One region of the Acidovorax sp. Q11 genome, then DNA from elsewhere that is predicted to be linked to it. Evidence: predicted binding sites of a transcription regulator. Region 1 holds the regulator's gene; the other holds the start of a gene.

Evidence for each region. Region 1 encodes FNR, which switches genes on or off when oxygen is low (the NO sensors DNR and NnrR bind a similar motif). Its sites were predicted from a motif close to TTGATNNNNATCAA; they were not measured.
Region 2: ACYZGB_RS18595 (hemerythrin domain-containing protein) is a predicted target of FNR. The motif match lies at 9,338-9,351, and genes of this name have one in related genera.

The regions. Positions count from the first base shown of each region.
Region 1 is NZ_JBUDZG010000004.1:68,134-83,019, forward strand. Features, by position in the region: gene ccoN (cytochrome-c oxidase, cbb3-type subunit I) at 1-579, shown strand, start outside; gene ccoO (cytochrome-c oxidase, cbb3-type subunit II) at 597-1,229, shown strand; gene ACYZGB_RS05120 (cbb3-type cytochrome oxidase subunit 3) at 1,242-1,379, shown strand; gene ccoP (cytochrome-c oxidase, cbb3-type subunit III) at 1,404-2,324, shown strand; gene ccoG (cytochrome c oxidase accessory protein CcoG) at 2,414-3,859, shown strand; gene ACYZGB_RS05135 (FixH family protein) at 3,929-4,204, shown strand; gene ACYZGB_RS05140 (hypothetical protein) at 4,278-4,571, shown strand; gene fnr (fumarate/nitrate reduction transcriptional regulator Fnr) at 4,627-5,349, opposite strand; gene hemN (oxygen-independent coproporphyrinogen III oxidase) at 5,545-6,927, shown strand; gene ACYZGB_RS05155 (sulfite exporter TauE/SafE family protein) at 6,933-7,676, shown strand; gene ACYZGB_RS05160 (HD-GYP domain-containing protein) at 7,919-9,217, shown strand; gene ACYZGB_RS05165 (putative bifunctional diguanylate cyclase/phosphodiesterase) at 9,214-11,658, shown strand; gene ACYZGB_RS05170 (sulfite exporter TauE/SafE family protein) at 11,730-12,545, opposite strand; gene ACYZGB_RS05175 (cell division protein ZapA) at 12,938-13,306, opposite strand; gene ACYZGB_RS05180 (hypothetical protein) at 13,303-13,527, opposite strand; cobalamin riboswitch at 13,564-13,799, shown strand; gene ACYZGB_RS05185 (TonB-dependent receptor domain-containing protein) at 13,883-14,886, shown strand, end outside.
Region 2 is NZ_JBUDZG010000029.1:17,572-32,457, reverse strand. Features, by position in the region: gene ACYZGB_RS18640 (MlaE family ABC transporter permease) at 1-135, shown strand, start outside; gene ACYZGB_RS18635 (ABC transporter ATP-binding protein) at 289-1,149, shown strand; gene ACYZGB_RS18630 (MlaD family protein) at 1,149-2,111, shown strand; gene ACYZGB_RS18625 (ABC-type transport auxiliary lipoprotein family protein) at 2,282-2,956, shown strand; gene ACYZGB_RS18620 (NAD(P)/FAD-dependent oxidoreductase) at 2,972-4,366, opposite strand; gene ACYZGB_RS18615 (DUF1501 domain-containing protein) at 4,461-5,906, opposite strand; gene ACYZGB_RS18610 (DUF1800 domain-containing protein) at 5,938-7,962, opposite strand; gene ACYZGB_RS18605 (CsbD family protein) at 8,346-8,564, shown strand; partial or broken gene ACYZGB_RS18600 (hypothetical protein) at 8,675-9,256, shown strand; gene ACYZGB_RS18595 (hemerythrin domain-containing protein) at 9,434-9,964, shown strand; gene ACYZGB_RS18590 (GGDEF domain-containing protein) at 10,123-11,169, shown strand; gene ACYZGB_RS18585 (hypothetical protein) at 11,403-11,771, opposite strand; gene creD (cell envelope integrity protein CreD) at 11,768-13,264, opposite strand; gene ACYZGB_RS18575 (hypothetical protein) at 13,414-13,962, shown strand; gene ACYZGB_RS18570 (hypothetical protein) at 14,645-14,785, opposite strand.

The DNA of each region.
Region 1 (14,886 bases):
GGAATGATCAACGGGATCATGACCCTGTCGGGTGCATGGCACAAGCTGCGTGACGACCCCATCCTGCGCTTTCTGATCGTGTCGCTGTCGTTCTACGGCATGTCCACGTTCGAAGGCCCGATGATGTCCATCAAGACCGTCAACGCCCTGAGCCACTACACCGACTGGACTGTGGGTCACGTGCACTCTGGCGCGCTGGGCTGGGTGGGCCTGATTTCCATGGGCTCGCTGTATTACCTGGTGCCGCGCCTGTTCGGCCGCGACAAGATGCACTCCATCAAGGCGATCGAGCTGCACTTCTGGATGGCCACTATCGGCATCGTGCTTTACATCGCCGCCATGTGGATTGCCGGTGTGATGCAGGGCCTGATGTGGCGCGCCATCAACCCCGACGGCACGCTCACCTACACCTTTGTCGAGAGCGTGAAGGCGACCTATCCGTTCTACGTGATCCGTGTGGCCGGTGGCCTGCTGTACCTGGGAGGCATGGTCATCATGGCCTGGAACGTGTGGATGACCGCGATCTCTGGCCGTTCGGTCAAGGTGGCCATTCCTGCCGTGAATGCTGCCCACGCCTGAGCCGAAGGAGTCAATTCATGTCCAACAACAATTCATCTTCCTCCACCGGCTTCTCGCACGAGAAGGTCGAGACCAACAACTTCCTGATGATCGTGCTGATCCTGCTGGTGATCGCCATTGGCGGTCTGGTGGAGATCGTGCCCCTGTTCTTCCAGAAGTCCACCACCGAGGCGGTGAAGGGCGTTGAGCCCTACACCGCCACCCAGCTGGTGGGGCGCGATGTGTACATCCGCGAGGGTTGCTACAACTGCCACTCGCAGATGATCCGCCCCTTCCGTGCCGAGACGCTGCGCTACGGCCACTACTCGGTGGCGGGCGAGTTCGTCTACGACCACCCCTTCCAGTGGGGCAGCAAGCGCACCGGTCCTGACCTGCACCGCGTGGGCGGCAAGTACAGCGACGAATGGCACCGCATCCACCTGAACAACCCGCGTGACGTGGTGCCCGAGTCCAACATGCCCGCCTATCCCTGGCTGGAGAAGAGCGTGGTGGACCCCGCCAGTGTGGCCCCCCGCATGAAGGCGCTTCGCACGGTGGGCGTGCCTTATACCGACGAGCAGATCACTGCCGCCGCAGCCGAGGTGAAGGGCAAGACCGAAATGGACGCCCTCATTGCCTACTTGCAAGTCATGGGCCGCGCGCTCAAGTAAAGGAGATTGGCCATGGACATCACGACCATGCGCATCGTCGCCACCCTGGCATCGATGGCCTGCTTCATTGGCATTTGGGTCTGGGCCTACCGGGGCCGCAACAAGTCCCGGTTTGACGAGGCGGCACAACTGCCCTTCGAACAAGATTGACCCTCACCAGAACGAGAACATCCCATGAGTGACTTCACCAGCAATTTCTGGTCGGTCTTTGTGACCGCGCTGACACTGGTCGGCATCATCGCCTGCGGCATCCTGCTTTGGATGGCGGGCCGCAAGAAGGTGATGGCCACGGCCGACAACACCACGGGCCATGTCTGGGACGAGGACCTGGTCGAAATGAACAACCCCCTGCCACGTTGGTGGGTGTGGCTGTTTGTCATCACCATCATCTTCGGCCTGGGCTACCTGGCTGCCTATCCGGGCCTGGGGAGCTTCACCGGCAAGCTGAACTGGACCCAGAAGGGCGAGTACGAGGCCGAAATGGCCAAGGCCAAGACCGAGCTGGAGCCGTTGTATGCCCGTTTTGCCTCTATGAAGCCAGAGGACATGGCCAAGGACCCCCAGGCCCACGCCATTGGTGAACGCCTGTTCATGAACAACTGTGCGCAGTGCCATGGCTCGGATGCACGTGGCAGCAAGGGCTTCCCCAACCTGGCGGACGGCGACTGGCTGCACGGCGGCGCCCCCGAGAAGATCCGCGAAACCCTGGAAAAGGGCCGTATCGGCAACATGCCTCCCATGGCAGCGGCTGTGGGCTCGCCAGAAGATGTGCGCAACCTGTCGCACTATGTGCTGAGCCTGTCGGGCAGCCCGCACGACTCGCTGCGCGCTTCGCTGGGCAAGTCCAAGTTCACGGCGTGTGCTGCCTGCCACGGCATGGACGGCAAGGGCAACCAGGCCCTGGGTGCACCGAACCTCACCGACGATATCTGGCTGCATGGCTGGGGCGAGGCGGCGATCACCGCCATCGTCAACAACGGCAAAGTCAACCAGATGCCTGCGCAGGCTGACAAGCTGACGGAAGCCCAGATCGGGGTCCTGTCCGCCTATGTCTGGGGTTTGTCGAACGGCAAGCAGGCGGCTGCCGCGCGGTGATTGGTGCTGCCAGGCAGCCCGCATCTGGCGGTGGTTGCCTGGCTTCTTTGTTGTTAGGCTGTTTACCTCCCTGTGAGTAGATCGACACCATGAAGCCCCCCAGCGAGCCTGCTCGCAAGGTCATTCCCATCGCACCCGTGGCGTCCGAGCCGTCTGCCCAGGGCGAGATCGTCTCGCTGTACGAAGCGCAGAAAAAGATCTATCCGCGCTCCATCAGTGGCCTGTTTGCGCGCTGGCGCTGGGGCATGGTGCTGCTCACGCAGATCGTGTTTTATGGGCTGCCCTGGTTTGAATGGGGACAGCGCCAGATGGTGCTGTTCGACCTGGACGCGCGCCGCTTCTACATCTTCGGGTTGGTGCTGTACCCGCAGGACTTCATCTACCTCACCGGGCTGTTGATCATTTCGGCGTTGTCGCTGTTCCTCTTCACGGCGGTGGCCGGGCGGTTGTGGTGTGGCTTTGCCTGCCCGCAAACGGTCTACACCGAGATGTTCATGTGGATCGAGCACAAGATCGAAGGCGATCGCAGTGCGCGGCTGCGGCTGGACAACGGGCCCTGGACCTTCGAGAAGATCCGCAAGAAGTTCTTCAAGCAGTTGGTGTGGGTGGCGGTGGCCTTGTGGACCGGATTCACCTTCGTGGGCTACTTTGTGCCCATCCGCGAGCTGGGCAGCGAGTTGCTGGCGCTGCAGGGCAGCTGGCAGATTTTCTGGGTGCTGTTCTACGGCTTTGCCACCTATGGCAACGCGGGCTACATGCGCGAGCAGGTCTGCAAGTACATGTGCCCGTACGCACGCTTCCAGAGCGCCATGTTCGACAAGGACACGCTGGTCGTGACCTACGACCCCGAGCGGGGCGAGCAGCGCGGCCCGCGCAAGAAGAACCTGGATTACAAGGCGCAGGGGCTGGGCGACTGCATTGACTGCTCGCTGTGTGTGCAGGTCTGCCCCGTGGGCATCGACATTCGCAAGGGGCTGCAGTACGAATGCATCGGCTGCGGCCTGTGTGTGGATGCCTGCAACACGGTCATGGACAAGATGCAGTACCCCCGGGGGTTGATCCGCTACTCCACCCAGAACGGCGTGGCCCAGCGGTGGACCCAGTCGCAGATGCTGCGGCGCGTGCTGCGGCCAAGGGTGCTGATTTACAGCGCGGTGCTGGTGGCTCTGTGCGTGGCCATGCTGGCCAGCCTGGTCGTGCGGACTCCGCTCAAGGTCGATGTGGTGCGGGACCGTGCAGCGCTTTCGCGCATCGTGGCAGGGGGCAAGCTGGAGAACATCTACCGCCTGCAGATCATGAATGCGACGGAGGGCGAGCAGCGCTATCGCATCAGCGCACGGGGGCTGGAGGGGCTGGAGGTGTCTTCCGATGCCGAGGTGGACATCGGCCCGGCGGAGTCGCGTTGGGTGGCGGTGCGTTTGCAGATCCCGTATGGTTCGGCAAACCCTGGCTCCCATGCCGTCCAGTTCGATGTGCAGGCCGTCGGCGCCGCCGCCCATGTGACAGAAAAATCTGTGTTCCTGGTGCCGCGCTGAGCCGCACCCTGGTGCAAGGCCTCGCATGGCCTTGTGTTGATTGAGATGATTGTGAAGGAGTAAATCGCCATGTCTTCAAGCCCAGCTATTGCCCCTGTTGCGTCAGCACCCTGGTGGAAATTCGGCCATGTCTGGCTGGTGATTGCCGGCCCGGCCATTGTGATCGTTGCGGGTTTTGTGACCTTGTGGCTGGCGCTGTCCCGGCCCGATCCTGTGGTGGCAGAGGACTACTACCGCAAGGGGATCGAGATCAACAAGACGCTGGAAGCCCCCGAGAAAAGCCTGGCACCCGCCATGAAGGGCCGCAACCATGCGGCCACCCCCGTGCAGGACCAGCCGCGTTGAAACGTGCAAGCATGTGGCTCGTCAGTGATGCCAGCTTGCCGTAACTGAGCCCCCAGGAGACAGGAACAACGATATGTGGACGCAACGCCTGATGTGGATTGCATGGCCCGCCTTCTTGATGGCAGGGGTGCTGGAGATGCTGGTTTTTGCCATGGTGGACCCCCAGGATCTGCACTGGCTTGGGCAGCCCCTGGCGCTGTCGCGGCAGGGCGTTTATACGCTGGCGTTTTTTGCGTTCTGGATCATCACCATGGCAAGCAGTGCATTGACCACGCTACTGGCCATGTCGCCCTTCGAGCTGAACCGCTGCCCGGTACCTGAAGGAGAGCGGCCGGATGACTGCCGCAAGACATCATCCTGCTCTTGAACTGAGGGGAGGCGCTTCTGGTCGGCCGGTGAAGGCAGGCCGGGATGGCTGCCGATCAGTGGCAGGCTTGCTGGCTGTTGACGATGCGCTTGAGGGCATCCGTGTCCAGGATGCGGACATGGCGCTGCTTGACTTCCACGATGCCTTCCTCCACAAATTTGGAGAAGGTGCGGCTCACGGTTTCGAGCTTCAGGCCCAGGTAGCTGCCAATTTCTTCGCGCGTCATGCGCAGCACCAGTTCGGACTGCGAGAAGCCGCGGGCATGCAGGCGTTGCACCAGGTTCAGCAGGAAGGCTGCCAGGCGTTCTTCGGCGCGCATGCTGCCCAGCAGCAGCATCACGCCGTGTTCGCGCACGATCTCGCGGCTCATGATCTTGTGCACATGGTGCTGCAGGGCCGTGACCTCGCGCGAGAGTTCCTCGATGCGGTCGAAGGGCATCACGCAGACCTCGGCGTCTTCCAGGGCCACCGCGTCACAGGTGTGGTGGTCGTTCACGATGCCATCGAGGCCAATGATCTCTCCAGCCATCTGAAAACCGGTGACCTGGTCGCGGCCATCTTCGGTAGCCACGCAGGTCTTGAAGAAGCCGGTGCGGATGGCGTAGAGCGATGTGAAGGATTCGCCGTTGCGGAACAGCGTGCTGCCGCGTTTGACCTTGCGGCGTACGGCAACGACTTCATCGATGCGCTGCAGTTGCTCTTCGTTCAGGCCCACGGGCATGCACAGCTCGCGCAGGTTGCAGTTGGAGCAGGCGACTTTGATGGTGAGCGGGTTCATAGGCACGTGAGCTAGGGGTTGGGTGTCGAGTACATTGCGCCCGATACGAAAAGCTGGGAAGGCCTTCGGGTGGGCGCCTTAGCGACTGACATTTGTCAAATTGTCGCTCGTCGGCCTGATCGTTCACTTGATGCAGGTCAAGGACATCGTGCAGAGGGTACGGCACAGTCAGAGTGTACGCAAGGATATTCCCCCATGACCGCTGTTTCGCCCGATCTCCTGCGCCGTTTTGACGTGCCGGGGCCCCGCTATACCTCTTATCCGACAGCCGACCGGTTTGTCGAAGCGTTCGGGCAGGAGGACTACATCCTGGCACTGGAGCAGCGCCGGACAGGCTCGGTGGCCAAGGCCTTGCCCCTGTCCTTGTATGTGCACATTCCGTTCTGCGAATCGCTGTGCTACTACTGCGCTTGCAACAAGATCATCACCAAGCACCATGACCGCGCAGAAGTCTATCTGCGCTATCTGAGCCGCGAGATCGACCTGCACACCGCGCACTGCGGGGTGGGCCAAGTGGTGAGCCAGCTGCACCTGGGTGGAGGCACGCCCACGTTCCTGTCGGATGCGGGCTTGCGTGAACTGATGGCCATGCTCAAGCGCAGCTTTACCTTGGCGCCGGGCGGTGAGTACTCTATTGAAGTGGATCCCCGCACCGTGAACGCCGACAGGCTGGCGTTGCTGGCTGAGCTGGGCTTCAACCGGCTCAGTTTTGGTGTGCAGGATTTTGATGCCGAGGTGCAGAAGGCTGTGCACCGCGTCCAGCCTGCCGAACAGGTGTTTGCGCTGGTGGAGTCTGCACGCTCGCTGGGTTTTGACTCGGTGAATGTGGACCTGATCTATGGCCTGCCGCGCCAGACCCCCGAATCGTTCGACCGTACTCTGGCGCAGGTGGCGCAGTTGCGGCCTGAGCGCATTGCGCTGTATGCCTACGCGCACCTGCCAGAACGTTTCAAACCCCAGCGCCGCATTGTTTCGGCCGAGCTGCCAACGGCGTCGAGCAAGCTGTCCATGCTGTCGCGCTCGCTCGATGCGTTCATGGACGCGGGCTATGTCTATGTCGGCATGGACCACTTTGCGTTGCCCTCGGATGCCTTGGCTGTGGCCAAACGCCAAGGGCGCTTGCACCGCAACTTCCAGGGCTACAGCACACAGCCTGACTGCGACCTGATCGGCTTGGGCGTGTCGGCCATTGGCCGGGTGGGTGCGACCTACAGCCAGAACTCAAAGACCTTGGACGAGTATTACGACTTTCTCGACCAGGGACGTTTGCCGGTGGTGCGGGGTCTGGCGCTCACGCGTGACGATCTCGTGCGCCGCGCCGCCATCATGGCCCTGATGTGCCAGGGCGAGTTGCTCTATGAATCCATGGAGCAGGCCTGGTTGATTGATGTGCGGCAGTACTTTGCGGCAGAGATCGCGCAGCTCGAAGACATGGCCGAACAGGGGCTGGTGCGGGTGGGGCCCGAGGGGATCGAAGTGACGGCCATGGGATGGTTTTTTGTGCGGGGCATTGCCATGGTGTTTGACCGTTATCTTCAGGCAGACCGCAACCGCGCCCGGTTTTCGCGCATCATCTGAGGCCTATGCTCGCAACCGTGGCCTGGACGGCTTTGCTCATGGGACTCGCAGGCGGGTCCCATTGCTTGGCCATGTGCGCCGCGCCCTGTGGTGCCCTGGTGGGGCGGGCTGCGGCCGCAGAAGGCACGGGTAAGCTGGCGCAAGAAAGCACCGCAGTGCAGGTTGTGCAATGGATGCCGCAGGGTGGTGTGGTGTTGCGCACCCTGGCGTTTCATGGGGGGCGGCTGGCGGGCTACGCGGCCGCAGGCGCCCTGGCGGCCCTGGCCATGGACAGCCTGGCGTGGCTTACCCAGCAGACCACGGCCTTGCGTCCGGTGTGGACCCTGATGCATGTGGCTGTCATGGCCTGGGGCCTGATGATGATGGTGCAGTCGCGCCAGCCCGCCTGGGTGGAGCAGGCCGGGAGGGCCGTGTGGGGGCGCGTGCGGCCATTGGTGGGGGCGCCCGCTGGCGTGCTGGCGGCAGGTGCCCTGTGGGCCTTGATGCCCTGTGGATTGCTTTACTCGGCCCTGCTGGTCGCCGCTCTGAGTGGCGGCGCATTGGAAGGGGCGCTGACCATGGTGTTGTTTGCCGTGGGTAGTGGGGTGTGGCTGCTGGGTGGCCCTTGGGCGTGGAGCCGACTGCGAAGCCGTCTCAATCGGGTGCGTGCCGACTGGGGCACCCGGGTCGCGGGAGGCTTGCTGTGCGCCGTCGCAGCCTGGGCTCTCTGGATGGACCTGATCTACAAGCCTTCGCTCTGGTGCCGCTGAGGCCAGGCGCGGTCTGAGCCGAGGCGACCTTGGAGCCCGGCGAAGGCGGGCAGGCTTCAGTGCATTTTGAGCCCTGTTTTATGGCGATCTGCCACGGTCCAGGAGCTTTGGGGACAAGTGTTGCCCAAGTGTTGCCGTATCGCTGCGATGGGGCTGTGCTCCTTAGACAAGCCCCAGTAACTGGTGATAATCTGCGTAACTATTGGTGGCATTGATGTCTCCATGTTTCGCGTACGCCTGAAGTGAACTCTTCCATCCTCATCGACATCAGCCAACTGCGGGTCGGCATGTACATCCAGCTCGATGTGGGCTGGATGCATCATCCATTCCCGACCAGCAGCTTCCGGGTGGCGTCGGCCGAGCAGATCGCCACCTTGCGGGGGCTGGGGTTGACCGAGGTGCGCTACCTGCCCAAAAAAAGTGACCCAGCGCTCAAGGAGCTGGTGCCTGCCGCCTGGAGCGTTCCCGAAATGGTCGCGCCCCCCGCCAATGGCCTGGAGGCCCCGGGGGTTCCCGCAGCGGTGGACGCCGAAGCCCTTCGGCGGCGCCAGTTGCTGGACGCACAGAACAAGGCGCTGGCCGCCTGCAACCAGCGATTCGCCGAGGCCACCCGGCAGTACCAGGCACTGGAGCGGGCTGTGTCCGAACACCCCGACCAGGCGCGCGACAAAGGTGTGGCGCTGGTGTCCGGGTGTGTTTCCGAACTGCTGGAGAACGGTGACTCGGTGATCCGGCTGTTGTCGGAAGGTGTGGGCGAACGCAACGCCTTGCACCCTATCAACGTGATGGTTATTTCGCTGTTGCTGGGTCGTGCTTTGGGTATGAAAAGCGAAGAACTGCAGGGCCTGGGGGTGGCGGCACTGATTCACGACCTGGGCAAGCTCAAGCTGCCGCCGAACCTGCGGCAGCCCACGCCGTCGATGCCCCTGATGGAGCGGTCGCGGTACGAAACCCATGTGGCGGAATCCGTGGCCATGGCCAAGCGCATGGGGTTTGCTGAGGCCGTGGTGCTGGCGGTGGCCCGGCACCATGAAATGGCCGATGGCAGCGGGTTTCCGCAGCGGCTCACCGGGGTGGACCTGGGGCGGGCAAGCCAGGTGCTGGCGCTTGTCAACCGGTACGACCGCATGTGCAACCCTACTGTTGGTGTGGATGCCCTCACACCCCACGAGGCGCTCTCGGTCATTTTTGCCCAGCTCAAGGCGAAGTTCGATTCCGTGGTGCTGGGCGCTTTCATCCGCATGATGGGGGTGTATCCGCCGGGTTCCATCGTCCAGCTGGTCAACGACCGCTATGCGATTGTTGCTTCGGTGAATTCTTCGCGCCCCCTGCGGCCTAAGGTCATCGTCCACGACTCCAGGGTGCCCAAGGATGAGGCGCCCATCCTGGACCTGGAAACTGTTCCCGAGCTGGGCATACGCCGCAGCCTCAAGCCGGCACAGCTGCCGCGCGACGCGCTGGACTACCTGTCGCCCCGGCAGCGCATCTGTTATTTTTTTGAGCGAGCGGTCAGCCCCGGCCCTGAAGAGGCGGATACGTGACCGATTTGCAATCGCATGGCTGGCTGGATGGGCTGCAGGAAGCCGTCTGGCTGGTCGACGAGGCACACCACCTCATTCTGCATGCCAATGCCGCCGCCGAACGCCTGGTGGGTATGCCCGCAGCCGACATGGCGGGCAAGCCCGTGCTGGGCCTCGCAGCCACCCCGCAAGACCAGGCCTTCTGGGTCGAGCCCCCGGAGGTGATTGCAGCGGGAATCCATTCGCACACCAGCCTGGTGCGTGCCAATGGCCAGCTGGTGCCTGTGGAGCGCCATGTGGTGCGTGTGCCCTGGGGGCCGGACGGACGCACGGTCTTCATGTTGACCATGCTCGACCGCAGTGCCCAGGAGGCGACGGAGCGCGAGCTGGAAACTTTGTTGTCCGAATTGCGTGCGACGCTGGATTCAGCGGCCGATGGCATGTTGGTCTGCGGGCTGGACCGCAGCGTGCGCGCTTTCAACCAGAGGCTGGCCCAGCTCTGGGGGCTGCCGCGCCAGCTGCTGGTGGAGCGCGACGATGCGGCCGTCTATGCCTTCATGGCCAGCCAGGTGGCAGATGCCCGCGCCTATGCCGAGCGCATGGTTGCCATTGAGCGCGAACCCATGCAGGAGAGCACGGACATCCTGGAGCTGCGCAGCGGCATGGTGCTGGAAATGCGGACCGTGCCGCAATTTCGCCAAGGGCGGGCGGTGGGGCGCGTCTACTCATACCGGGACATCACCCGGCAGACCGAAATCCAGGCCAGCCTGCGCCTGGCGGCACGCGTGTTTGAGTCAAGCCTGGATGCCATTTTTATTGCCGACAGCCAGCACCGCATCATGCGCATGAACCCGGGCTGTGAGCGCCTGGTGGGGCCTGCTGCCAAAGCCTTTGAGGGCTGCATGGCCGCCTCGCTGTTTGGCGGCGGCTCGGATGCTGCCTTCATGGAGCGGGTGCAGCAGGGTTGGTCGCGTGACGGTTTCTGGGAGGGGGAGCTTTGGCTGCCCCGCGACAACGGGGCTTACTGCGCCGTGCAACTGTCTTGGGTGGCGCTGCGTGACGACGAAGGGCGGCTGGTGCAGAGCATCGGCTTCATGCGTGACCTCACGCTGCAGCACGCTGCACAGAAGCGCATCGAGGAACTGGCCTACAGCGACGTGCTCACCGGCCTGCCAAACCGGCTGCTGCTGTCTCAGCGGGTGGACACCGCGATCCAGGGGGCGCGCCAGAGCGACACCGGGTTTGCCGTCCTCTTCCTGGATCTGGACCGTTTCAAAATCATCAACGATTCCCTGGGGCACCCTTTTGGCGACCGGGTGCTGCAACTGGTCGCCGAGCGCCTGCAGACCTGCCTGCGGCAGACCGACATGCTGTGCCGGCTGGGGGGGGATGAGTTCGTCATCTACCTGCATGGTGGTGATGCGCCGGTGGCCGAAAGCGTGGCGCGCCGCATCCTGGACGACATGCTCAAGCCTTTCATGCTCGACAGCATGGGGTTCTCCATCCAGTGCAGCATTGGCATTGCTCTGTATCCGCAGGACGGGGCGACGCTGGACGACCTGATCAAGCAGTCGGATACCGCGATGTACCGGGTCAAGGAGCGGGGGCGTGGCAGCTATGGCTTCTACCAGCCTCAGATGAATGCCAACCTGCTGGCCCGCATGCAGATGGAGCACGCCATGCGGCAGGCGCTGGGTCTGCAGCGCATGGCCGTGCACTACCAGCCGCAGGTCAACATGGCCACAGGGCGTATTACCGGGGCCGAGGCGTTGATCCGCTGGACCGATCCCGAGTTCGGTGCGGTTTCACCGGGCGTGTTCATCCCCTTGGCGGAGGAGTCGGGCTACATCGTGACCCTGGGCGCCTGGGTGATGGAGCAGGCGGTGCGCGAGGCGGCGGTGTGGATGCACAGTGGCATGCCGATCATGATTTCCGTGAATGTGTCGGCGCTGGAGTTCCGCCAGCCTGATTTTGTGGACCGGATCACGCGTTTGCTGGCCGTACACCAGCTGCCGCCGACCTTGCTGGAGCTTGAGCTGACGGAAACCATCCTGCTGCAGGATGCGCAGGAGATGGAGCAGCGCCTGCGGGTGCTGGCCGATCTGGGCATTGGCCTGGCCATTGATGACTTTGGCACGGGCTACTCCAGCCTGGCTTACCTTAAGAAGTTACCGATCCACAAACTCAAGATCGATCAGTCCTTCGTGCGTGGCTTGCCCGATGACGATGGCGATCGTGCCATCGTGAGCGCCATCATCAGCATGGGCCGTGCCATGCACATCGAGGTGGTGGCGGAAGGCGTGGAAACCGAAACCCAGCAGGCCGTGCTGCAGCAGATGCTGTGTGAGCACTACCAGGGCTTCTTGTGCGCCCCCGGGCTTCCGGCCGACAAGTTCCGCGCCATGCTGCGCGAGCCCTTGCCGCTGAAGGCGCAGGGCAAACACCGGCCGATCATTTCGTAACTCCCGTTGAGGGAGGGGCTTGCATCAGCAGGCTCGCCAGTGTCTCCAGAGTCTTCTGGAGCGCCAGGGCCTCAAAGGGCCGCCACGCCCTTCCACAGCATGTAGGCCGCCAGGCCAAACAGCAGGTAGGCGAACACGCGCTTGAGCTGCTTCACGGGGAGGCTGTGCGCGGCCTTGGCGCCCAGTGGCGCCGTCAGCACGCTGCAGGTGGCGATCACCGCGAGCGCGGGCAGCCAGACATAGCCCAGGGATGCAGCGGGCAGGCCCGCCACGTTCTGCCCGCCCACCACGTAGCCGACCACATTGGCCAGCGCAATCGGAAACCCGAGCGCTGCACTGGTGGCCACGGCGTTGTGGATGGGCACATTGCACCAGGTCATGAACGGCACGCTCACAAAGCCTCCACCAGCCCCCACCAGGCCGGACAGGAATCCGATCACGCCGCCTGCTGCCACCTGGCCTGCGCCACCAGGCATCTGGCGCGTGGGGGCGGGTTTTTTGTCCAGGAACATCTGCGTGGCGGAGAAGCTCACGAACAGTGCAAAGAAGATGGCGAGGAAGGAGCCCTTGAGTAGCGCAAACACCCCGAGGCTTGCCACAAACCCGCCCAGCACGATGCCGGGGGCCAGGCGCTTGACGATGTCCCAGCGCACCGCTCCACGCTTGTGGTGGGCCCGCACGCTGGAGATCGATGTGAACATGATGGTGGCCATCGACGTGGCAATCGCCATCTTCACGGCCAGGTCTGGCGCAACTTTTTGTGCTCCCAGGATGTAGGTCAGGAACGGCACCAGCAACATGCCGCCACCAATGCCCAGCAGACCGGCGAGAAAGCCGGTGGCCAAGCCCAGCACACCGAGTTCAACAATCAGGAGAGGGTCCAGCATGGCGCAATAAGAAGAAATGAAACAGAGCAGCGTGGCCCGGAGAGAGGGGGCAATGCCCTGCCTGGAGGGATGCAACAGTGGCGTGCGATGGCAGGGGCATGGGGAAGAGGGTGTCTGCGAATGCCACCGGACTCTCATCCTGAACCGGGGGTTCAGGTGGGCGAGGGCAGCCAAGCGTTGGGTTCATCTGACGCGAGATGATCACGCTCACCGGGCAATGTACCAAGCCCGAGCTCGTTGAGCATTGGTTCAAGGAAATATAAAGCCCGGCGGCTTCGCAGACCTCGTCATTGTAGGCGCTCACAACGGGCGTGGAGAGCGGAGCGAAGGAAAAGCCCGCAGGCTTGCTGGAGCATCGTCTGCGGTGGCCTGCGCGCCGGGGCGGCGCAGCGTCAGAGCAGGCGGCCGTCGTCGCCCAGTGCCTGGTCTAGGCGCTGCACCAGGGTCTGCAGGCGTTGGTTGTCGTCGTCGGGCAGCAGGGATTCTTGCTGCCCTGCCGCCGATGCAGGCGCTGCTGGGGGCGCCGCTTTGGCTGCAGAACCCGCCGCCAGGTCGGCGGCTTCACGGTCGGCGATCTCGAAGGCCAGATTCAGGGCGGCCAGCACAGCGATGCGTTCGCGGGCACGCACCTTGCCTGCATCACGGATGCGGGTCATGGCGGTATCCACGCGCTCCACGGCGTCCAGCAGGCGGCTCTCTCGGCCCTCGGGGCAGGTCAGCAGGTAGCTTTGCTGCAGGATCTGCACCTCGATTTGCTTCATTCGGCTTCTTTCGTGAGCGGCACGGCGGCGGGAAGGCGTTCGAGCAGGGCATCCACACGGGCACGCGCTGCACTCAGGCGGGACTTGAGCGAGTCCCGCTCCTGGGTGAGGGCGGCCACCTGGTCCGTCAGCAAGGCGTTGGTGCGTTGCAGTTCCGCGTGGCGCAGCAGCAGGCGCTCAACGCGGTCGGCGATCTGGTCGGTGGGGGACGGTGTTGCCATACAGCCAGCGATTGTAGGGTTGCGCGTTGTAAACGGTCGTAAAATCCCGCCGTTGGTGCTCGCGGTGTGGTTCACATGCCGCAGTTCAACGGGAAGCAGGGAGGTGCCGCCACACATGGCGCGCCCAGCCTGCGCTGCCCCCGCAACGGTCAGCGGACGAATCTTCGATTCTCTCTCCATCCATAAGCCACTGGGCGCCTTGAACAAGCGGCTGGGAAGGCATTGGAGGGTGCTCCGCCAGCCCGGATACCGGCCAACATGGTGGCTGCGTGCGCCTTTTTTTGGCGCTGCGCGGCTGTATCACCCACATGCTGGCGGGAGGCCGGCCCCGGGTTGTTTGTTGACGATGATCCCCATGAAAATCCGTACCCTTCGTGCGCGCCCTGTGGCGTCGCTGCGCGTGCCCGCCCAACGCCTTGCGCTGGTGGCCCTGGCGGTTGGCAGTGCCTGCAGTGCCCTGGCCCAGACCGTGCCCGGCGCTGGTGAACTGCTGGCCCAGAATCTGCGCGCGCCCCAGCTCGGCGAGACCGTGGTGGCTGCCACGCGCACGCCGCAGCCGCTCACCGACCTGGTCGCCGACGTGTCCATCGTGGACCGCGAAACCATCGAAACCAGCGGCGCCACCGGCCTGGCCGACCTGCTGGCGCGCTTGCCAGGGGTGGAGTTCTCGCGCAATGGCGGCCCGGGCACGACCACTGGCGTGTTCCTGCGCGGCGCCGAGTCGCGCTTCACGGCGGTGTACATCGACGGCGTGCGCATCGATTCGCAGTCCACTGGCGGTGCGCCCTGGGAGAGCATTCCGCTCGGCCTGATTGACCGCATCGAAGTGCTGCGTGGCCCGGCTGGGGCCGTGTATGGCTCGGACGCCATGGGCGGGGTGGTGCAGATCTTCACCAAGCGCGGCGAGAACGGCACGGCGCCCTATGTGGGCGCGGGCGTGGGCAGCCATGGCACCTCCAAGCTGGAGGCCGGTATCAGCGGTGCCCGCGGCACCCTGGACTACGCGCTGGGCCTGTCCCGCGAAAACAGCAAGGGCTTCAACGCCCGCACTGTCGCCACGCAGAACCCCGACCGCGACGGCTACCGCAACACCGCAGGCCACGCCCGCGTGGGCCTGCAGGTCGATGCCGTGCACCGCCTCGAAGGCACGCTGATGGTCAACGACACCAACAGCGGCTACGACAACGGCCTGGGCAAGGACGACCGCAACCTGCACACCATGCACGCGCTGGGGCTGAACTGGAATGCCCAGTGGAGCAGCGCCTACAAGACGCGCCTGTCCATCACCGACTCGCGCGATGAGTACGAAACCCGTCCTTCGCCCTATCTCAGCGACACGCGCCTGCGTGGCTACTACTT
Region 2 (14,886 bases), on a different contig from region 1:
CACTGGGGCCTGCGCGTCAAGCCCAACACCCAGAGCCTGGGCGAGGGCACGACGGCCTCGGTGGTGTCGTCCATCACCATGGTGATCATCGTGGACGCGTTGTTCGCCGTGGCCTTCAAGAACATAGGCATATGAAGACGAAGTGGCATCCCCCTGAGGCGCTTCGCGCCTTCCCCCTTCTCTCGAATCACTGCGTGATTCGGGAAGTGGGACGCCGCCAGCGCGGCGGGGCGGCCCTTGCGCGGCGGCCACTGGTCTGGGGCGTGCCAGTTTCGACCGGTGGTGGCCATGTCTGAGCGCATCTCCAAGCCCGAGCACATCGCTACCACCCCGGGCGAGCCGCCCATTGTGGACGTGCGCGGCCTGTGGTCGCAGTTTGGCAAGGGCAGCGAAACCTTCACCGTGCACCAGGACCTGAACTTCAGCGTGCAGCGCGGCGAGATGCTGTCGCTGGTGGGGGGCTCGGGCACGGGCAAGACGGTGCTGCTGCGGCAGATCCTGGGACTGGCCCGGCCCACGCGCGGCAGCGTTACGGTGCTGGGCCGCCCCGCTGCTGAAATGGGGCGCGAGGGCGCGGCCAGCCGCGTGGGCATGCTGTTCCAGCACGGGGCGCTGTTCTCGGCCTTCAACGTGCTCGACAACGTGGCCTTTGCGCTGCGCGAGCAAGGCACCTTGCCCGACGACCTGGTTCGCGATGCTGCCCTGGTCAAGCTGCAGATGGTGGGCCTCAAGCCCGAGCACGCCACGCGCATGCCGGCCGATCTGTCGGGTGGCATGGTCAAGCGTGTGTCGCTGGCGCGCGCGCTGATCATGGACCCACCACTTTTGCTGCTGGACGAGCCCACAGCGGGGCTGGACCCGAGCAGCTCCGACGATTTCTGCGCCCTGCTGCGCGAGTTGCGCGCTGCGCTGGGACTCACCGTGGTCATGGTCACGCACGACCTCGACACCCTGTTTGCGCTCAGCACCCGCGTGGCCGTGCTGGCCGATAAAAAGGTCATCGTCACCGGCCCGCCCCACGAGGTGGCGCATTTCCCGCACCCGTTCATCGAACATTTTTTCCTGGGCGAACGTGGCCAGCGTGCCATGGCCCCGGTGCAATCCGTGGAGCCCGCCGCCGCGCCCACGCCCGCAAAGGAACCCCGCTGATGGAAAACAAATCCCACGCCCTCGCCGCCGGCATTTTTGTGCTGGTGGTGGCCGCCATGCTGGCGGGTCTGGCCATCTGGCTCACCCGCGACAACGCCAACTACGAGCAGTACGAACTCTCCACCCGCGACGGGGTGAGCGGCCTGCAGCCCCAGGCCGCTGTGCGCTACAAGGGCGTGGCCGTGGGCAAGGTCACGCGCATCGGCTTTGACCCGCAGGTCACTGGCAACGTGCTGATCCGCATCGCCGTCAACGAACAGGCGCCCATCAGTCCCACCACCTTTGCCGTGCTGGGCTACCAGGGCGTCACGGGGCTGGCCCATGTGCTGCTCGACGACGCCGAAAAACCTTACCCCGAGCTGCCCCCGGGCCCCAGCGGCCTGCCGCGCCTGCCGCTCAAGCCCTCGCCCTTTGGCAAGCTGGCCGAGCAGGCCCCCGCCATCCTCACCCAGGTGGAAGAAGCCACGCGCCGCATCAACCAGCTGCTGGGGGATGGCAACCAGCAAAAGCTCACCGAGGCGCTGTCCAACATCGGCCAGGCCGCCGGCAGCGTCAACACCCTGACGCAGCGGCTGGACGCCACCGTGACCCAGCGCCTGGACCCGGCCCTGGCCGCGCTGCCTCCCCTGGCCAGCGATGCGCGGCAGACCTTGCAGTCGCTTCAGCAGGCGGGCGCTGGCGTGTCGGCCCTGGCGGTGGACTTGGGCAAGACCACCCAGCGCCTCAACGCCGAAGGCGGTGCCATCGACCAGATCACCCTCGGCACGCAGTCGCTCGCCCGTGCGGCCGACCAGTTCAGCAACACCACGCTGCCCCGCGTGAACCGCGCCGCCGACGACACCTCGCGCGCCGCGCGCCAACTGGGGCGTGCGGCTGGCGGTATCACCGACAACCCGCAGCTGTTCATCTATGGCTCGGGCCGTGTCCCGCCCGGCCCGGGCGAGGCTGGATTCGCGCCTTGAGATGAAGCACCCCCTGAGTCGCCTTCGGCGCCTTCCCCCTCTCTCGCTGCGCGGGAGGGGGACGCACCCGGTGGCCTGGCGAAGCCAGCTCCACGGGTGCACTGGGATGTGCCGCGCCCGTTGCACGCGATGGCGGCGAGGCAGACGTGGTATGGATCACCGAGGAATGGATGGGTACTATGAAAAATATAGCTAAAAAATCATATGTAGCAGGCGCAAGCGGCATTTGCTGCTTGATTCTGGCAGGCTGCTCGGCCTTGCCCGCCCCACCCGCGCGTCCGGCGCTGTATGACTTTGGCCCGGGCGCCGTGGCCCCGGCGCCCACCGACCGCCGCGCGCCCCTGCCGCCGCTGGCCCTGGCCGACGTGGAGGCCACCGGCCTGCCCGAGGGCAGCAACGCCATGCTCTACCGCCTGGCCTATGCCGACGGCCAGCAGCTGCGCCCCTACAGCCAGGCCCGCTGGAGCCAGCCGCCCGCCCAGCTGGTGCAGCAGCGCCTGCGGGAACAGCTGGGCCAGCGCCGCGCCATCCTGAAAGCCGACGACGGCGCCGCCCAGGCCCGCGACCCGGCCCAGGGCGGCAAGCTGCCGCTGGTGCTGCGCGTGGAGCTGGAGGAATTCAGCCACCTGTTCACCAGCCCCACCGACAGCAGCGGCGTGGTACGCCTGCGCGCCACCGTGGTCGAACTGACCCCCGCAGGCGAATCCCTGCGCGGCCAGCGCGTGTTCATCGCCCAGCAGCCCGCACGCTCGGCCGACGCGGCGGGTGGGGTGGCGGCATTGGCCGACGCCTCGGGTCGCGTGGCAGGGGAGTTGGCAGCGTGGGTGGAGCAGGTGGGGCGGTAGGAGTCGGTTCGGTACTCAGCCGGGCGGCTTTGCCGAAGAGGGCGCGGGAGGCTGGTGCGACCCGCCCTCGATCCCCGTCACCACCCGCGCATAGCGCGCAAAGCTCCAGTACGCCCAGGCCCAGTCCAGCAGCACCACCAGGCGGTTGCGAAAGCCGATGAGGAAATACACGTGCGCAAACAGCCAGAACAGCCAGGCAAAGTAGCCTGAAAACCGCACCGGCCCGGCGGGTGAGGTGAGGTCCACCACGGCGGAATTGCGGCCGATGGTGGCCAGGTTGCCGTAGTCGCGGTAACGAAACGGCTTTGTGGGCTGCCCGGCCAGTCGGCGCAGGATGTTGGCGGCCGTGGCGCGGCCCATCTGCTTGGCGCCGGGCGACACGCCGGGCACGGGGGTGGGCTCGCGGCCGGGCGTGTGGCTCTTGGCGGCAGCCAGGTCGCCAATCACGCTGATCTCAGGGTGGCCGGGCAGGCCCAGGTCGGGCGCAACCACCACGCGGCCTGCGCGGTCGGTGGGGGCCCCGGTGGCTTCGGCCAGGTGGCGGCCCAGAGGGGATGCGGCCACGCCCGCCGCCCAGACAATGCATTTGCTACTTATTTGATAGCTATTGGGGTTTGATGGTTGCGCGGGAGAGGCCGATTCGACCCTCAAACCCTGCGCGTCGATGGCCGTGACGCGGGCGTTGAGGCGCACGTCCACGCCCAGTTTTTCGAGCTGCTCTTTGGCGCGCTGGCTCAAGCGTTCGGGCATGGCCTGCAGCACGCGGGCGCCGCCTTCGAGCAGGATGATCCGGGCAGCGGCCGGGTCGATGTGGCGGAACTCGCCGGGCAGCGTGTGGCGCGCGATCTCGGCCAGCGTGCCCGCCATCTCCACGCCCGTGGGGCCAGCGCCCACCACCACAAAGTTGAGCCAGTCGGCGCGGCGTGCCGGGTCGGGCTCTTTCTCGGCGGCTTCGAAGGCCAGCAGCACGCGGCGGCGGATCTCGAAGGCGTCGTCCAGGGTCTTGAGGCCGGGCGCATAGGCCGCCCAGTCGTCGCGGCCGAAGTAGCTGTGGGTGGCGCCTGCGGCGACGATGAGGTGGTCGTAGGGCAGGTGGGTTCCGTCTGTCAGGTGCACGGCGCGCCGGGCCACATCGATGCGCGTGACCTCGCCCAGCAAGGTGGTGACATTGCGCTGCTGGCGAAACAGGTGGCGGATGGGCGCCGCAATCGCCGGGGCCGACAGCCCGGCCGTGGCCACCTGGTAGAGCAGGGGCTGGAAGAGGTGGTGGTTGGTCTTGTCCACCAGGGTCACGTCCACCGCCGCGCCCTGCAGCGCCCGGGCCGCTTCGAGGCCGCCAAAGCCGCAGCCGATGATGACGATGCGGGGGCGTTGCGGGGTGTGTCCAGAGGGGGCGGGGGAAGTGTGCATGCCCCCATTATTGGGGCTGCCGCGCCCGCCCCGCTGCGAGGCGGGGATTGGGGGGGCGGCGGGGAGGCAGGGCACGCTGCCGCGTGCCCTGCGGTCAGGCCATGAAGCCGAGGTTGGTGGGGTAGTCGGCCCCGCCAAAGTGGCTCAGGTTGGGCAGCACGCTCGCCAGTTCGCTGTTGCTCACGCCAAACCAGTTGGCCAGCGTGGCGGCGTACTGGTCCACCGATGTGCTGGGCAGCAGGCGGCCCTGGCCCACATGCCATTGGTCGTTGGCGTCGGCGGTGTTGGCAATACTGACCGGTGGTGCCTTGCCGTAGAAGGCCTTGCCCTTGACCGCGCCGCCCACCATGAGGTGGTGGCCACCCCAGCCGTGGTCCGAGCCGTCGCCGTTGGAGCTGAGCGTGCGGCCAAAGTCCGAGGCGGTGAAGGCGGTGACCTTGTCGGCCACGCCCAGTTCGACGGTGGCGTTGTAGAACGCAGTCATTGCCTCGCTCACCCGCTGCATGAGTACGGGTTGCTGCGCAATCAGGTTGTCGTGCAGGTCGAAGCCGCCCAGCGACACGAAGAACACCTGGCGCTTGCTGCCCAGTGCCGAGCGCGCCCCGATGAGGCGCGCAACCATCCTCAACTGGCTGGCCAGCGCGTTGCCGCTGGGGAAGGGGGTGGACAGCGTGATGGCGGACAGGCCGCTGGTGATTTGGCTTTCGGCAGTGACAGCGCGGGTGGTGACCCGGGTGTACTCGTTCTCCAGCGTCTGCGTGCTGCCCTGCTGGATGAGCGAGGTGAGGGCGGTGCGTACGGCCGAGGAGCCATACACGTTGTTCTTCACGCCATTGATGGCCACGGTACCGTTGGAGGTGACCTGGTACTGCAGGGCCGAGTCGCCCGACAGGAACACCGCATTGCCCGTGACCGAGATGCAGGTGAACAGCGAGTTGCCGTTGGATGACAGCGCCAAGTCGCCGATGTTGCCGCCCCAGCCTACGGTGGAGCCTTCGGGCGACGAAGACTGCCAGACCGATTGCTGGTCGTTGTGCGAAAACAGCTTGGGAGGGATGGGGTAGTTGGCGCGGTCAGCGCTGCTGAACTGCGTGCGGGTGAGGGGCACGACCAGCGGGCCCACGTTGAGCTGCACCGCAGCCTTGCCGCTGTTGAACAGGCCGGTGAGCCCCGTCATGGCCGGGTGCAGCGCGTACTGGCGGCCGCCGGGCAGGGCCGTGGTGGGCGCGAGCAGCGTGGGGGTCAGGTCGGCCTTGGCCAGCGCAATGCCCCCTGCCGCCTGGCCCACGCCGCCACCCCGGATGGTGTTGTAGCGGTTGTAGCTGTCGTCGTCGTAGGTGACCACGGTGTTGGCGTAGTCGTTGCCGCCATACAGAAAGACGCAGACCAGGGCCTTGTAGTCGGTGGCGGTAAATGCGGCGGCCTCGCCCATGGCGGCCAGGTTCAGGGCAAAGGGCAGGGCGGTGCCCGCCAGGCCTAGTTGGGTGGAGCGGCGCAGGAAGGCGCGGCGCGTATGGAGTTCGGGTTGAAGCAGGTGCATGGCTGGGCTTCTTGGGTTCTGTCGGCGGGGCTTACTTTTGAATGAGGTACTCGGCCGAGGCCATCACCAGGAGGATGGCGGCGGCCACGCGGTCGAGCTTGGCGCTGTCCGGGCTGGCCGCAGTGACGACCGTGGCCTTCAGCGCATCGGAGATGAGCTTGACCGTGGCCGCCGAGAGCTGGCCGGCACACATCAGCAGGTTGATGCGCGTGACCAGGGCATCGGCATCGGCCACGATGGCCAGCTCGTTGGCGTAGGTGGCCTTGATGTCGTAGCCGTTGTTGGCTGTGCTGGCGTTGTTGGGCAGCTCCGGGGCATTCACAAAAATGCCGTTGCGGATCACGCCCTGCATGTAGTTGAGGTAGCCGCCGACGCTGCTTTCGTTGACCAACTGAAACTCGGGCGCTACGGCCCCGGTGGCCGCCAGCGCGGTAGATGGAGGAACATACCCTGGGCGGAAGAAGTTAAACACCGATGGCGAGCGCAGCGGGCTTTGCCCCAGACGGGAGCCGGGGTCGGTCAGGTCGCCGATTTTCCAACTGCCCTGGGCCGAGTTCAGCCCGAAGGTGCGGCCCCATTGCACCAAGCGCAGCATGGGCTCGCGCAGCTTGCCAAAGCCGGGCTGGGTCAGGCCAGCGGGCGAGCGGGCTTCGTCGTCCAGCAGGATCGCCTGGACCACGGCGCGCAGGTCGCCCCGCACCCCTGCACCGTTGTTGTTGAAGGCCGCCGTCACGCGCGCCACGTAGGCGGGTGAGGGGTTGCTGGTGACCAGCCGCTGGATCAGCTGCTTGCCGATGAACGGGCCCACGTTGGGGTGGTTGAACAGGGTGTCCAGTGCTATCTGGAGCGCCGCTGCCCCGGGCGTGTTGGAGGGCACCGTGGTGCCGAGGAAGGTGGCCGCCAGGGTGGAGTGGCGCGATGCATTGAGCGCCATGGGCAGGCGCGCAAAGGTGGTGTTGGATACCACCCGTGATGTGCCTGGCACGGTGGTGGGCACATTCTGCGTCTGGTCGTAGTCGTAGCCGGTGAACACCCGTGCGAGGTTGGTCACATCGTCCATCGTGTAGCTGTCGATGGGTTTGCCTGCGCCGTTCTTCTTGGCGGTGCCGTCGGGGTTGAGCTCCACTAACCCGATAGTCATCAGCTGCATGATTTCGCGGGCGTAGTTCTCATCCGGTTGGCGGCCGGTGGCGGCGTTTTCCTTCTGGTTGCCCCGGGTGTTGAGGTAGTAGCCCATGGCCGCGTTCAGCGTTATGTCTTCCAGGATCGAACGGTAGTTGCCAAACGCGTTGTTGACCAGTTGGTCCCAGTACCAGGCCATGGCGTGGCAGCGCCAGGTGATGTCCACCCCGTTGAGCGAGACCACGCAGATTTCGGACAACGCCAGGGCCACCCGCTTGCGCAGGCCGTCGGGGGAGGTCATGAGCTGGTTCCAGATCATGTAGTCCGCCGGGTAGGAGTTGTCGTAGTAGGCGGTGTCGTTGCTGATGGCCGCGTAGCCACGCTGGTTCAGCCAGTCCCAGCCTGTCTGGCTGGCGGGTGTGCTGAACTGGGTGCGCAGCCAGTTGGCATAGGTGGTGGAGCGCAGTGCCGCAATCTCGGCGGTGGAGGCCGAGAACTGCGCTTGCAGCAGGAAACGGGCGGCTTCCTGGTCGGTGGTGGCTGCGGGGTAGGCGTAGTTGCCGACAGCGGGTGGTGGCGCAGGCGTCGGGCCGGGCGCGGGGCTGGGGGCAGGGGTGGGTGAGGGGCTGGGGGCAGGGGTGGGTGAGGGGGCCGGGCTGGGGGGCGTGGGCGCTGCGGGAGCCGGGCTCGGGTTAGCGGGCGTCGGTGCCGGTGCAGGCGCGGAGCCCGGAGGGGCGGTGATGGGGGCGTTGGCCGACGGGGTGTCCTCGCTGCCGCCGCCGCAGGCGGCCAGCGCGGCGGTGGATGCGAACAGCGCCGTCAGCAATGGGGTGTGGCCCCGCTCTGCCGGAGCGGGCTGCGTGGCGGTGGTGGGTGCGCCCTCTGCGTCCTCTGCAACCTGGGTGGCCAGAGGTTCCTCGTATGTGGTTTTCATGGTGATCGTGGTGAAACGCGCGCTGTTCAAGTGGCGCAGCCGCCACTTAATCACAGGGCAGGCGCAGGGCGGTGACACAAGTGTTACCAAGAGAAACGCCTCCTTGGGCGGGTGCTGCGGTCCTTGCGGCGAAATGATGGGCAATTGCAACACTTTGTGGCCTGCCGGGGGCGTGTGTTGCGTGGCAGCCCTTGTGGCGCGCGGCATGGCTCCCTGCCCGTCGGCCCTGTCCGTCAACCCCGTAGGCCTGGGCCCACGCACGCCGCTTGGCATGGACTACGGCCCACGGACTGATTCGTTTTTACAGTGAACCCATCGCCCCACGCAGTGTTTCCACGCATTCCGGGTGGATGGCCAGGGCGAGGTTTTTGAAGGATGCAACCATGAATGAAGACACCATCAAGGGCAATTGGAAGCAGTTCAAGGGCAAGATGATCGAGCAGTGGGGCAAGCTCACCAACGACGACCTGGATGTCATCGACGGCAAGCGCGAGCAGTTCCTGGGCAAGCTGCAGGAGCGCCAGGGCCTGGCCCGCGAAGCGGCCGAAAAGCAGCTCAAGGAATGGCAGGAACGCCACCCGGGCTTCCGCTTCAACGATTGACGGGCGGGTGCTGTACAGCCTGGTTTGTGCAGCCCGCCCATCGTCGCAGCAGCAGGCATGCCCTGCTGCTGCGCGCCGCACTGACTACCCCCGATGCCGAGGAGAACCCCATGCAATTCCCATCCGCACACACGCTGATCGCCGCCGTGGCCGCCGGTCTGGTGGCGACATCCGCCTTTGCCATGACACCGGCCGAGCACAAGGCCGCCAAGGACAGCATTGAAGCGACCTACAAGGCCGACCAGGAAAAATGCGATGCCCTGGCCGCCAATGCCAAGGACATCTGCCAGAAGGAAGCCAGGGGCAAGGAAAAAGTGGCCCAGGCCGAACTGGAAGCCCAGTAAAAACCCAGCCCCAGAAGCACCCAGAAGGTAGCCGAAGCGCGCGCTGCCGTTGCCTACGAAGTTGCCAAGGAAAAATGCGACGGCCTCAAGGGCAATGAAAAGGACGTCTGCGAAAAAGACGCCAAGGCCGCCCGCGTGAAGGCCAAGGCCGACGCCAAGGTGGCCGCTGTGCAGGCCAAGCCCGCTGGTAACCCGGCCGAGAAGGCGGTCGATCTGGCGGAGACCCGCAAGGAAGCCAACGCAGAAAAGAACGATGCCAACTACCAGGCGGCCAAGGAGCGCTGCGACGCGATGTCAGGCAACGCCAAGTCGGCCTGTGTGGACGACATCAAGCGCACGTACGGCAAGGGCGGATCACTGCCCCCGCGCAATTTTTCGCACAACGCCCCGCTCTGGCGGGGCTTTTTTGCGTGTGCAGGCAGGATTTGCCTGACTTGCATCAATACCGGGTCGCAGTGCGGGCTCTAAGCTGGGCCTTCCATTTTTTCCCGTTGTTTTTGCCGGACGGCAGAGGGATTGATACCCATGGCCCAACTCGAATGGTCGGACGCGCTGAACCTGGACCTGCCCCTGATGGACGACACCCACCGGGAGTTCGTCGATCTACTGTCGGTTGTGGCGCAGGCCGACGACGCGCAATTGCAGCCGGCGTGGCAGGCGCTGGTGGAGCACACCGACCAGCACTTTGGCCAGGAAGACGCCTGGATGGCATCCACCCGCTTTGCCTCGGGCAACTGCCACAGCATGCAGCACCGCGTGGTGCTGCAGGTGATGCGCGAAGGCGCAGCACGGGCTGCGCAGGGCGACCTGCAGGTGCTGCGCGTGATGGCGAGCGAGCTGGCCCTGTGGTTCCCCCAGCATGCGCAGAGCATGGACGCGGCGCTGGCCCTGCACCTGCGCCGCGTCGGGTTTGACCCTGTCACCGGCGTGGTGCACGCACCGCAGGCGCTGCCGGGTGAGCTGATCCACGGCTGCGGTGGCGCCACCTGCTCGGACGCGGGTGACGAGCCCGTGGCGGACAGCACAGACAACGCGCGGCAGGCCGCAGTGGCCTGAAGTCTCCGGCTTGCGAGGGCCTTCGCGCAGCGCGACTGCGCGGATGGGGGATGTGCGTTGCGCAGCCGCAAGCGTGCTTTTACCCGCGCGCGGGCGCCGCTTGTGTGGCATGCTGCCTTTTCTTTAGGCAAGTGTGGGCGGCATGGCCGCCTTGCTCCATGGCCGCAATCTCTTCCCTCGAAGCCCCGGTCGATGACACCGAGCGCCTGCAGGCCCTGCAGCGCTACGGGATTCTCGACACCCCGATGGAGCCCGCCTACGACGAGCTGGCCGACATTGCGGGCCATGTGTGCGAGGCACCCGTGGCCCTGGTGAGTTTTGTGGACCGCGACCGCCAGTGGTTCAAGTCGGCGCACGGGTTGCCCAATCGGGAGACGCCGCTCGACCAGTCCGTGTGCCGCTACGCCCTCCGGCAGCCAGATGTGTTCATCGTGCCCGACCTGGCCCAGGACGTGCGGTTTGCGCACTACGGCATCGTCACCCAGAAACACCCGCTGCGCTTTTATGCGGGCGCCCCCCTGGTCACGCCCGACGGCTACGCCCTGGGCACCCTCTGCGTGCTGGACCACCGGCCGCGCCAGCTGTCGCCGCGTGCGCAGGAGCTGCTCAGCGCCCTGGCGCGCCAGGTGGTCCTGCTGCTGGAGCTGCACCGCGCCAACGACCGCCAGGGCCAGATGCTGGCCGAACTGGACGCCGCCCGCCAGCAGATGGCCGTGCTGGCCCACACCGATGTGCTGACCGGGCTGGCCAACCGACGGTCCTTCACCGAACGCCTGCGGCAGGAGCAGGCCCTGCTGCAGCGGGGCAATGAACCCGCCTGCCTGTTGATGATGGACCTGGACCACTTCAAGCGCATCAACGATGTGCATGGCCACCATGTGGGGGACCAGGCGCTGCAGCTGTTTGCAGACCTTTGCCGCAGTGTGTTCCGGGCCTCCGACGTGGTCGGGCGCTGGGGCGGCGAGGAGTTTCTGGCCCTGCTGCCCGCCACAGGGCTGGAGCAGGCCCAGGCCGTGGCGCAGCGTGTGCATGCTGCGCTCGCCCAGCAGCCCCTGCCTGGCATCGAGCCCCCGCACCGGCTGTCGGTCAGCATGGGGCTGACGCTGTTTGACCCGCTGCGCCCGCTCGACGTGACCTTGCGCCTGCTCGACTCCGCGCTGTACACCGCCAAACGGGAGGGCCGCAGCCGCACGGTGGTGGTGTAGGGGATGATTGCTCATTTATTGATAGCTATCTGCGCTTTGTGGATGAGCGGAAAGCCTCTTTTTGACCATTGTTTTTGAGGTTGCAAAGCGTGTAAAAGCCCGGCATGTCCAGGCGGGCATGCCGGGCTCTGCCACGCAGGCGTGGGCAAAAAGCTTTCAGTCTCTCAACACCCCGGGCTGCGTGGCAGCAGCAGCGCTGCCATGCGCCACGACAGATCGCGCAGCGCGCGGTCTCAACACCCCGGGCTGCGTGGCAGCAGCAGCGCTGCCATGCGCCACGACAGATCGCGCAGCGCGCGGCGCAGGGCGGGCGACGGCGCGGTGGCTGCACTGGCCGTGCCCGGCACTTCATGGGGGCAGAAGGCTGCCTCCAGCACCTGCTGCTTGGCGCTGACCAGCGCCACCCGGTCCCGGGCGCGCAGCGCGCTCATCAGCTGGTCGCGGTGGCGCTGGACGCGGGCGGCCTCGGCCGCCGTCAGCGTCGTCGCCAATGCCGCCGGGGTGAGGGGGCCTGCGCCCCCTGGGCCCTGGGCCAGGTGCACGGCCCAGGTGCGAGGGGCTGGCAGGGTGCCGGGCTGCGGGCCCAGGGCTCCGGGTGTCATGCGGCCTCCGCGCGTGGGGTGACAGGGCGGGTCGGTACGGCGGGCGCGGCTGGTGTCGGTGGCATGGGCGAGGTGGGTGGTGTGGACGGTGGCTTGGGCGGCATGGGGCGGCCCGGCGTGCCGCCGCTCTGCGACAGCCCATACCAGTTCACCTTGCGCGTCAGCACCATCACCGCCGCCAGCACCAGGAAGAGTGCAATTGCGCCCACCACCAGCGCCGTCTGCTCCAGCTGCAGCAGCACATACAGCAGGCCATACAGCAAGGCAATGCCCGCCCCCAGCGGAATACCCCGCGCCAGGCTGCCCAGCATGTGGCTGGCGTAGTAGGCCAGCAGCAGCACACAGGCCGTGGCGGCCACCGCGTACGAGATGCCGAACGGCAGGTGCTCCGACAGGCTCACCAGCAGCAGGAAGAAGCTGCACAGCGCGCTGCCCACCAGCAGGTACTGCACCGGGTGCACGCGCAGCTTTTTCATCAGCTCGAACAGGCCCACGGCCACGAAGGTGAGCGCAATGAACAACACGCCGTACTTGGTGGCGCGGTCTGAGAGGGAATAGGGATTCACCGGATCGATGAAGGCCACGCTGAAGCTGTCGGCGCAGTCGCCCGGGCTGCTGCCGGGCGCATGGCCGATGCCGTCTTCAGCACCCGCCAGGCACACGCGCTTGCCGCTGGCCACATCGGCCTGCGCCGTGGTGGCCAGCGACGACAGGCGCCACTGGGCCGAGAAGCCGGTCTTCTTGACCTCGCGTTCGGACGGCAGAAAGCGCCCTGCAAACGAAGGGTGGGGCCAGCTGCTGGTCATCAGCACCTCGGTGTTGCCCCCCAGCGGGACAATGCCCAGGCGCTCCGTGCCCACCAGCTCCAGGTCCAGCGTGGCGGTCAGGCCATCGGCCTTGCCACGCACCGACTCCGGCAGCATCGCGTGCAGGCCCCGGCTGTACGTGGGGTGGAAGGTGCCGGGCTTGAGGGCCATGGCCTGGTTGCCCAGCGTGAGCTGCGCGGTGCGGATGCCGCGCGCATCGCCCACCGCCATCATCACCACGGGGGCGCCACACACCATGCGCGAATTCTTCATGGTGGTTTGTGGCAGCAGGCTGGTCAGTGGCCCCCACTGCGCCGTCACCTGGGCCTTGAGGTTGTAGGTGTTTACCTTATGCAGGCCGCGTGCGCGCTCTTCCATCGCGGCGCCGGTGCTGAGCTTGAGCTGCTCCGGCATGGCCGTGAGTAAGAACTCGCGCCGCTGCTCCACCTTGCGGCGTTCATCGCCCTTGCCGGTCTCCACTTCCCAACTCTCCACGCAGGCGCTGTGGATCATGGGGCCCATCAGCGTCTGCGGCCCGGCCAGGCTCTCGGCCACGCTTTGTGCGGTGATGCTGCGGTAACGCAGCCGGTCGCGCACCACATCTTCGATCAGCCCGAGGCCAAAAAGCAGCAGCACGGTGATGGCGGCCAGCGCCGCCAGTTTGGTGAACAAGGGGTGTTTGAGCAAAAGATCCTCCACAAGTGAATGTTGTGGGGGCAGTGTTGTGGCGTGCTGTGAGGGCGCTATGAAGTTTGTGAGGCGGGTGTGAAGTGGGGCCAGTGGCAGAATGGTTCTGAAGCCAGCCAGCCGATGGCTGGCGCATTGGAGAGATAGCCATGCAACGCGCTTCCCGCTTCATGCCCCCAGTCTCGCAACCGTCCGTGCCGTTGCCTTGGTCGGTCCGTCTTTTGGTGTGGACCGCATCCGCAGTCTTGCTCTGGGCCTTGTGGAATCATCCTGTCTTCGTGTGCGCTGCGGCCAGCGTTCTGTGGGTAGGGGCCGTTGTCTCCGGCGGGCGGGACCAAAAGCACTTCGCGCGGCTGGCGCAGGAGCGTTCGGGGGAATCGATCTGCCAGTTCGCCCGGTCCATCGACTGCCGCAGCGTGGACACCTGGGTGGTGCGTGCCGTGTACGAAGAACTCCAGGCCGGGTTGCCGGGAGCGGGCAGGTCGCTTCCGCTGCGGGTGACTGATCGGTTGCGGAAGGATCTGCGCCTGGATGTCGACGACCTGGACTTGTCGCTGGTTCCGGACATCGCCCAACGTGCGGGCCGCGACCTCTCGTCCACGCAAGGCAATCCGTTCTACGACAAGGTCGCCACGGTGGGCGACCTCGTGCATTTCCTCAACGCCCAGCCTCACCTCCAGGCCACTGCTGCTGCCTAGTCCATTGAATCATTGAAATTGGCGGTATCGTCGCTGCGGATCGTCGTACTTCCACTTGAATCGTCATGGATTTCCCCTTCCGAATGAGTTGATGAGAGAATGCACCTCCCGTCGTGGCACTCGGTTGCCGTTTGCCGCATGCGGCTAGTTCGGGACGGGGAAGTCCCTTTCATTCGTTAAGAGGCTGCAGATGCCCAACCCAAGGTCGCGACCATTTCGCTTTGTTTTCCTATGTGCGACCTGGTTTGCAGTCCTTGGACCGGCCGTAGCAATGCCGATCCCAGCTATGCTTAGTCTTAGCTATACCGTAGGTGGCGTTCCAGCCGCTTTAGCGGGTGCCCTTTTTGCGTTCTTCTACAAGCCAGAAAGCCATCTGCAATCAAGATCTTCTCGTGCAGCACTGGGTGGCGCCGTTTCGTCCGCTTCTACGTTCGTCTCAACGTTTTTGTTTTTCGGGTGGTTCTACGGCGTGCAAGACCCTAAGCATGAACTTTTCTCCTTTGGCATACTTCCCGGCTTAGTCTTGCTTCTCTCCTGGCCGATAGCATTGGCACTTTTTGCGCTGTTTTCAGGAGCCGTTTGTGCGTCTCTGCTGCCAAAGCGCGCCCTTGCTCTATGCGCGGTCGTTCGAGCTGCGCCCTCTCAAGAAACACCAGATAACTGATTGATTTTCATGGTGTTTTCAGGCGGGGTAGTCGGTGGGAATGAGCTGCATGCCCATAGCCTTGGCCTTCTGGGCGAGGTTGTGCAAGACGCGCTGGCGGTAGCGCTCCTCGAAGTAATCCTGCCCTCGGTCGGTGTATTCCTGCCCTTGGGTCAGCATGGCGTAGATCAGGCGGGCCAGCTTGCAACCTCTCCGACACGCAGACCAATCCCTTTTACGACAAGGTCAACACCGTGGGCGACCTCGTGCACTTCCTGAAT